One region of the Brucella anthropi ATCC 49188 genome, then DNA from elsewhere that is predicted to be linked to it. Evidence: riboswitches for the same ligand, from Rfam matches in the RefSeq annotation. Region 1 holds a riboswitch; the other holds the start of a gene.

Region 1 (3,945 bases):
ACTGAACTGGACCGGTGAAAGATTGACCGAGACTTTTATGTCCTCCGGCCAGAGCACAGCTTCCCGACATGCAGTCCTTAAAACCCAGTCGCCGATCGGTCCGATGAGCCCGGTTTCTTCTGCCAGTGGAATGAATTCCGCCGGTGAAACCATACCGCGATCAGGATGACGCCAGCGGATCAGCGCTTCAAAGCCGGAAATCTTGCCGCTCTCAAGATTGAAAATCGGTTGATAATGCAGTTCAAACTGTTCATCCAGCAGAGCCTGACGAAGTTCGCCGGTCATGACATAACGCTTCTCCGCCGCCAGGCGCAGGGAGTGCTGATAGAACCGGAATGTACGGCGTCCACCTGATTTTGAAGCATAAAGCGCGAGATCGGCATTGCGCATCAGCACGTCGGGGTTGTCTCCATGCAATGGCGCCTGGGCGATGCCCATGCTGCAGGCGACGAATTCTGAATTGCGCACCAGTTCGAACGGATCCTGAAAAGCAGAAAGGATACGGTCAGCGAACATTGCAATTTGTGCCAGTGTCCCGCTCCGGTAGACAATGGCAAATTCGTCGCCTCCCAGCCGGGCAATGAATTCATCCGAAGTCGTGATCTGCTTCAGTCGACGCGCCACTTCCTGCAAAAGCTGGTCGCCAGCCTGATGCCCTATATTGTCGTTGATGTTCTTGAAATGATCGATATCAAGGTAGAACAAGGCAAAAGGCTCGGAATCCCCGCCCTTTTTCAACAAACTCTCTACATGGTGAGCAAAATAGGCGCGGTTCGGCAAGCCTGTCAGACTGTCATGCATGGCAATATGTGCCATGCGTTCCTCAATCTCACGCCGTTCGGTTATATCCTCAACAAGCCCGATCAAATAGCGGGGCTCGTTGCCTTCGACCGGTGGGATCGAACATTTTATGATCCGCATCGTTCGCGACGTTCCGTCCTTGCGCTCGATCTTGCGTTCGACGTTCAACACGCCCCGACGCCGCATCGCCGTGCGATCTTGCTGGATGATGACGGTTGCCTCGCGTTCAGGGAAAAGATCGAGGTCGGTCGAACCGATGGCTTCGTCTACCGGCTGTCCGCTCGCCGCTGATGCGGCCTGATTGTAGAGCACATACCGACCGTCATCGTGCATATCCTTGACGAAGACACCAAGCGGCAGATTGTTGACGAGGCTGTCCAGCAAGGTTTGGGCGTGGTTTGCCTGACGATTGGCTTCTGCCAACTCTGTCCTGTCCTGAACAATGGCGAGAATCGCTTCCTTGCCGTCAAACAGCACCTGACGTCCGTAAGTCAGAACGTCAATGATTTCACCATTCGCGCGCAGATGCTGCCAGCGCTCCGGTCGTTCAAGGTCGCTGCGATCACGAATGGCAGCCAGCATTCGATCCCGTTCTGTCTGGGGTCGAATATCGAGCACTGTCATGCCCGGAATTTCATCAGCAGTGTATCCATAGAGCCGATAGGCAGCGTCATTCATCACGATGAAATGCAGCGTCTCCGGGTCATAAACCCACATCGGTGTCGGATGGGTTGTGAAAAGGATGCGGAAGTCCTGCTCGGACGTGCGCGCCATCGTGCCTTCCGTCGAAGCTGAAGCGCCCCTCCGCTTCCTCATCGTAAATCCCTCATCCAACTGATCCTACTGGATAATCTCGATCCACCCTAAAAGTGGACCGTCAAGTTTCATGGCACCATGAGTAACACGCGGAAGATGCACCCCGAACATAGATTAAAGCCGAGAATTTTAATAAACCATATACAAATTGAGGGTCGATTTAAGGATTTTCTTTAAAACTGCATTTTTCCATCGCTTGACCGGCTTCAACTTCCAGCCTATGCCTAAAGACGCAAAATTCGTTGGGGTGCCTTCGAAGCAATATCAGGAAAAGTGCCAAGCGGTTTTCCGTCCGATGTTGCGACACAAAAGGCTGAGAGACGCTGATCGCGTTAACCCATTGAACCTGATCCGGGTAATACCTGCGTAGGGAACGGAGTTTGACGCGTCGCAGCCGAGGGTTTCCCTCATCGGAGTTCAAGCTCCAAACAGGTTCATGACGTCTCATTTTTCCGTTCGGAATGAGAGACGTGATGATGGACCAAAAAAACAGTTTCTCCCGAACCACATCAAACGGCAGTGCGGCATTCGTGCCCATATGCGTGACTATTGCCGGTTCCGATAGTGGTGGCGGAGCTGGCATTCAGGCCGACCTCAAGACATTCTCGGCGCTCGGCGTCTATGGTGCGAGCGTCATTGCCGCTGTCACCGTGCAGAACACCTGCACGGTGAGCGCGGTGCACGACATCCCGCCCGCCATCGTCGCAGGGCAGATCGATGCCGTCTTCAGCGATCTCGATGTAGCGGCGGTGAAGATCGGCATGGTTTCCGTGCCCGAAACCATCGAGGCCATTGCGCGGGGCCTTGCGCATTTCTCCGGCCCTGTCGTACTCGACCCGGTGATGGTTGCAAAATCCGGCGACCGGCTTTTGAGCGAAAACGCCATTGCGCTTTTGCGCCAGAAACTGGTTCCGCTGGCCACGCTGCTGACGCCCAACCGGCCTGAAGCGGCCTGCCTGCTCGACAGCGATCTGGCTCGCGACGATGTAGACGCCGAAGAACAGGGGCGTGCCTTGCTCGAACTCGGCGCGAAAGCTGTTTTGATGAAGGGCGGCCATGCGGAAGGCGAAATCTGCGTCGACCTGCTGGTTCGCCGCGATCAGCCCACGTTGCGTGTCGAGGCGACGCGTATCCGGACCGGTAACACCCATGGCACGGGCTGCACGCTCTCTTCAGCCATTGCTGCAGAGCTTGCCAAGAACCTGCCGCTCGAAAAAGCAGTCATTGCAGCCCATGCCTATCTGCAAGGGGCAATCCGCGCCGCCGATGCGTTGAAGATCGGACAAGGCCATGGGCCTGTTCATCACTTCCATAATCTCTGGAAAGTCCACTCAGAGGAGGCAATGTGATGCGCGTCACCATCATCGGAGCAGGTGTCGCCGGTCTAGTGTGCGCGGCAGAATTTCACGATCAGGGACATGCAGTCACTGTCATTGCCAAAAGCACTGAGATCGGTTCCGACAGCTGCTCATGGTTTGCAGGCGGAATGCTGGCACCATGGTGCGAAGGCGAGAGCGCGGAAGAGCCGGTCGTTCGTTTGGGACAGGAAGCGATCGGCTGGTGGGAGCGGCACGTTTCGACAGTCCATCGCAAGGGTACGCTTGTGCTCTCGCACACACGCGATGCGACCGAACTGCGCCGCTTCGCCCGCCGGACGGAAGCATTTGACACCATTGATCAAGACCAGATCAATGCGCTGGAACCAGACCTTGCCGACCGTTTTCGGCAGGGACTTTTCTTCGCGGCAGAAGGCCATCTCAACCCGCGCCAGACACTGATCGAGCTCGCCGAAAAACTGCAGAAGAAAGGCGTGGTCTTTCATCTGGGGCAGGATGTGAAAGACGTCAAAGTCGAGGCCGACATTACCGTCGATGCACGTGGTCTTGCAGCGCGTGATCAGTTGCAGGACCTGCGCGGCGTCAAGGGCGAGATGCTGGTTGTGCGCTCGCGCGATATCAATCTCAAGCGACCCATACGCCTCCTGCATCCGCGGATTCCGCTCTACATCGTGCCACGCGGCGACGGCGTGCACATGATCGGCGCAACGATGATCGAAAGCGATGAGCGGGGTGGCATCAGCGTGCGCTCGACGCTGGAACTCTTGAGCGCCGCTTATGCCTTGCATCCGGCCTTCGGCGAGGCGGAAATCCTCGAAACCGGCGTCGATGCGCGCCCGGCCTTTCCCGACAATCTGCCCCGCGTAAGACGGCGGGGCAAAACCGTCTATGTCAACGGGCTTTACCGCCACGGCTTCCTGCTTTCGCCGGCGATAGCGCGCATGGCGGTTGCGAGCGCGACCATGCCGGAGGATGCGCCAGAGCCCAAACC
Region 2 (3,945 bases), 910 kb from region 1:
GCGGTGTCGCCGCGTGGGTGAAGCCTTCTTCAGACGGACTACCGGTCATCCGCAGGGCCAGAAGGACCAGCAACGTCAATGCAAGCTGCGTGAAGGTGAGGGCGACCGCGCGACCCGGATCAAAATCGAAATGCAAGCTTTGATAGATTGCGACTTCCAGCGTGGTGGCACGCGGGCCGCCGCCCAGCGTCAGCACAGTTGTGAAACTCGTCACGCAGAGCATGAACAGGAGGCCGATCATGCCCGGCAGATTGCGCCGGATTACGGGCCATTCGATGAGCCGGAAGCGCGCTCCATTGCCCATGCCAAGCTGCGCGGATAGTTTCCAGTAATCGGTTGGTATCGAGTCGTAGCCTGCAAGAATGAGACGGACAGCGAGCGGCATGTTGAAGAAAACATGGGCGATCAATATGCCCGTAATACCGTAAATGTCCGGTTGGAACGGATGTCCTGCGGCTTCTGACAGATGCGCAATGAACCCGTTGCGACCATAGATACTGGTGACGCCGAGCACTGCGACGAGTGCAGGCAGAGCAAGCGGCAGGGCAAACAGGCGCAGAATAAGCCCGCGCCCCGCAAAGCTCGCTTCGGCATAAAGTGCACGGGCGACCGGAACCGCAAACAGCACGGAAAGCAGGCTTGAAGCGATCGCCTGCAGGATCGTGAAGCGCGCAACCCGCCACAGATAGGTGTCGAAATTAACCGCGGCGTCAAAACCACCGCGGCCCGCTTCGAATGCCAGTGCGACAAGCGCACCACCGGCAAGCACGACCAGAAAGACAAGCGCCAGTACGCCCGCAGCCGGTCTGGCGGCGGGTGCGTCTTTCGAGCGGTGCTGTGCCGGGAATGTCGTCATTTACTGGTCGCCGCCAGCCATTCATCGACCCATGACTTCCGGTTCTTGGCTACTTCGTCGGAAGGCAGGAGAAGAGTCTTTTCCGGCTTCGGCATCGCGTCGAAAGCGGCTGGAAGCGGGGTGGATGTCTTGCTCGCTGGATACATCCAGTTGGTTTCAGGAATAACATCCTGAAAGCCGGGGCTGGTCATGAAAGCCAGGAACTTTTGTGCCAGTGGATTTTTCGCACCAGTGGTGGTCTGGGCGGCCAGCTCGATCTGGAGATAATTACCTTCCGGATAGGCCAGAGCCTTATAGCGCTCCGTCTTTTCCGCAATCATGTGATAGGCGGGAGACGTTGTATAGGACAGCACCATCGGCGCTTCACCCTTGGTGAAAAGACCATAGGCTTCCGACCAGCCGGGTGTGACGGTGAGAACACGCTTCTGCAGTTTCTGCCAGGCCGCTTCCGCTTCGTCGCCATAAACCGATTTCATCCAGAGCAACATGCCCAGCCCTGGCGTCGACGTGCGCGGGTCTTGCAGCACGATCTTCTGGGAAGCATCGCCTTCCACCAGTTCTTTCAGGCTCTTGGGCGGATTGGGCAATTTTTCCGAATCGTAAACCACGGCGAAGTAGCCATAATCATAGGGAACGAAGATATTGTCCTTGAACCCGCCCGGAATGCTCACATTGCTTTGGTCGATGCCGCTTGGAGCAAAAAAGCCGGTGGCGCGTGCTTCGGTCGTCAGATTGGTATCGAGACCGAGGACGATATCGGCTTTGGTATTGCCACCTTCAAGCTTCAGGCGGTTGAGCAGCGCGACACCGTCGGCCGAAGCGATCCAGTCCACTTCGCAATCGCATTCCTTCTCGAAGTTTTCCTTGATCTTCGGGCCCGGACCCCATTCGGAAACGAAACTGTCATAGGTATAAACAGTGAGCTTGTCCTTCGCCTGCGCAGAAGGCGTGAAAGCGAGGGCTGTGGAGAATGAAAAGGCCAGCAAAGATAAAAGCCGCATCACGGCACTTCCTTTCTTTTACAACAAGAGGATTGAGCGCCGTTTATGGAGCATCTAATCCCTCCGCCGGTGCAAACCGGATCAGGTTCAGCGGGTTGGCCGGGAATGCGACCTCTCAGCCATCCGCGAAAGCAGACGGCACCCCGTTAGAGCGGTTGCGACAATAATCTTTCGCAACGGGAAGGGCAAGGGAGCGCAATGGCGGCGAATGCAGGCTTCCGGCATGGATTTGCCCGTGTTATGAGCGGCTTATGAGCACATTCGTCATTCTTCTCGGCGGTGATCTGGTCGTGACCGATCGCCTGAAACGCCAAATTGCAGGTGCGCGTATTCTCGCTGCCGATAGCGGGATCAGGCACGCTGCTGCTCTTGGTGTCGAACCGGAACTTTGGCTTGGCGATTTCGATTCGGCTTCTGCTGAGCTTCGCGTGCAATATGGACACGTGCCGCAAAAGAGGTTCCCTGCTGCCAAGGACATGACGGACGGGGAACTGGCCTTCGAGGAGGCCTATATGCGGGGTGCGGATCGGGTGATCCTTTGCGGAGCCTTCGGCGGTCAGCGCACCGATCACACGCTTCTGCATCTGACCATGGCAACAGCGCAGGCTGCAAAAGGGCGGAACGTGCTGTTGTCCAGCGGTTCCGAGGAGGCCTGGCCTTTGCCGCCCGGAGATTATGTTTATGATTTTCCGGACGGGACGCCGTTCAGTGTGATTAATTTCAGCACTATCGAAGGCCTTTCGATCACGAATGCGGAGTGGCCGTTAGATAATGTGACACTGCCATTCGGCTCTTCATGGACAGTTTCCAATGTAGTTCGTGGAACACTTCGCGTTACTGCGAGTTCTGGATTAGCGATACTTATCGCCAACTTGGCGATGGAGGAAACACCGCTCCGGGGCCGATAACCTTATCAATCGAAAGAGCTTGACGCTGGCAGGCGAAACGTATTGTAAATGGGCCAAGCGGGTGTCATCTGCTTTACGCCGAAATTGGGGACGCAAAGTCGGTGATTAGTTCAACTCTTGTAGGAGATGTTTCAATGAAGTCACGTCTTACGATGATTGCTGTTGCTGGCGTGCTCGCGTTCTCGACGGCTGCATGCACGACGAATGAACAGCGCACGGCCGGGTACGGCGTTGGTGGCGCAGCACTCGGCGCACTCGCCGGTGGTGCAATTGGCGGCAATGGCCGTGGCGCTCTTGCCGGTGCTGCTATCGGCGGCGTTGCCGGTACGCTCCTTGGTGCAGCCCAGACGCGCAACGGAACGCAGTACTGCCGTTACCGCGATCCTTATGGCCGCGTCTACGAAGCGCCTTGCCAGTAACACTGGGCCAGTGCTGACTGGGCCAGCAATAGCTGGATAAATAAGTTTGCTGACAGGTCGGGGAAACCCGGCCTGTTTGTTTTTCACGGGTCTTTTCGTGCCGTACCATTTGACAGAACGGCTTTTGTCGCGGACAAGCAGGGCGGAATTTTTAACCCTGTTTATCGAAGAGAACCATGGCACCACCGCTCCTTCGCCTCGACGAGATCAAGCTAACCTTCGGAGGCACGCCGCTTCTGGAAGATGCCAGCCTTTCGGTAAGCGAAGGCGATCGCATCGCGCTGGTCGGACGCAATGGTTCGGGTAAATCCACGCTGCTCAAGATCGCCGCCGGTATGGTGGAAGCGACGTCGGGTGAGGTTTTCAAACATCCGGGTGCAACTGTCCGCTATCTCCCGCAGGTGCCGGATATGGATGGCTTTGCCAATGTTCGCGCCTATGTGGAAGCGGGGCTGGGGCCTGCCGATGACCCGCATCGTGTCACTTATCTTCTCGAGCATCTCGGACTAACTGGCGACGAAAAGCCGGATCATCTGTCCGGCGGCGAGGCACGCCGTGCCGCTCTGGCGCGAGTGATCGCGCCGCAGCCCGACGTTCTGCTGCTGGATGAACCAACCAACCATCTGGATCTGACCACCATCGAATGGCTGGAAAGCGAACTGCGCCAGATTCGCTCGGCGATTGTGCTGATCTCGCATGACCGCCGCTTTCTGGAAAATGTCAGCCGGGCGACGGTCTGGCTGGATCGCGGTCTTACGCGT

The links. A riboswitch is a leader RNA that binds a small molecule or an ion and turns the genes downstream of it on or off. The one in region 1 is predicted to bind thiamine pyrophosphate.
Region 2: another riboswitch for thiamine pyrophosphate. It lies ahead of thiB (thiamine ABC transporter substrate binding subunit); the one in region 1 lies ahead of thiD (bifunctional hydroxymethylpyrimidine kinase/phosphomethylpyrimidine kinase).

Annotation. Positions count from the first base shown of each region.
Region 1 covers NC_009667.1:294,387-298,331, reverse strand. Annotated here, with positions in the region: gene OANT_RS01515 (putative bifunctional diguanylate cyclase/phosphodiesterase) at 1-1,617, opposite strand, end outside; TPP riboswitch at 1,851-2,007, shown strand; gene thiD (bifunctional hydroxymethylpyrimidine kinase/phosphomethylpyrimidine kinase) at 2,094-2,966, shown strand; gene thiO (glycine oxidase ThiO) at 2,966-3,945, shown strand, end outside.
Region 2 covers NC_009667.1:1,201,753-1,205,697, forward strand. Annotated here, with positions in the region: gene thiP (thiamine/thiamine pyrophosphate ABC transporter permease ThiP) at 1-856, opposite strand, end outside; gene thiB (thiamine ABC transporter substrate binding subunit) at 853-1,857, opposite strand; TPP riboswitch at 1,899-2,013, opposite strand; gene OANT_RS05905 (thiamine diphosphokinase) at 2,109-2,765, shown strand; gene OANT_RS05910 (YMGG-like glycine zipper-containing protein) at 2,900-3,184, shown strand; gene OANT_RS05915 (ABC-F family ATP-binding cassette domain-containing protein) at 3,361-3,945, shown strand, end outside.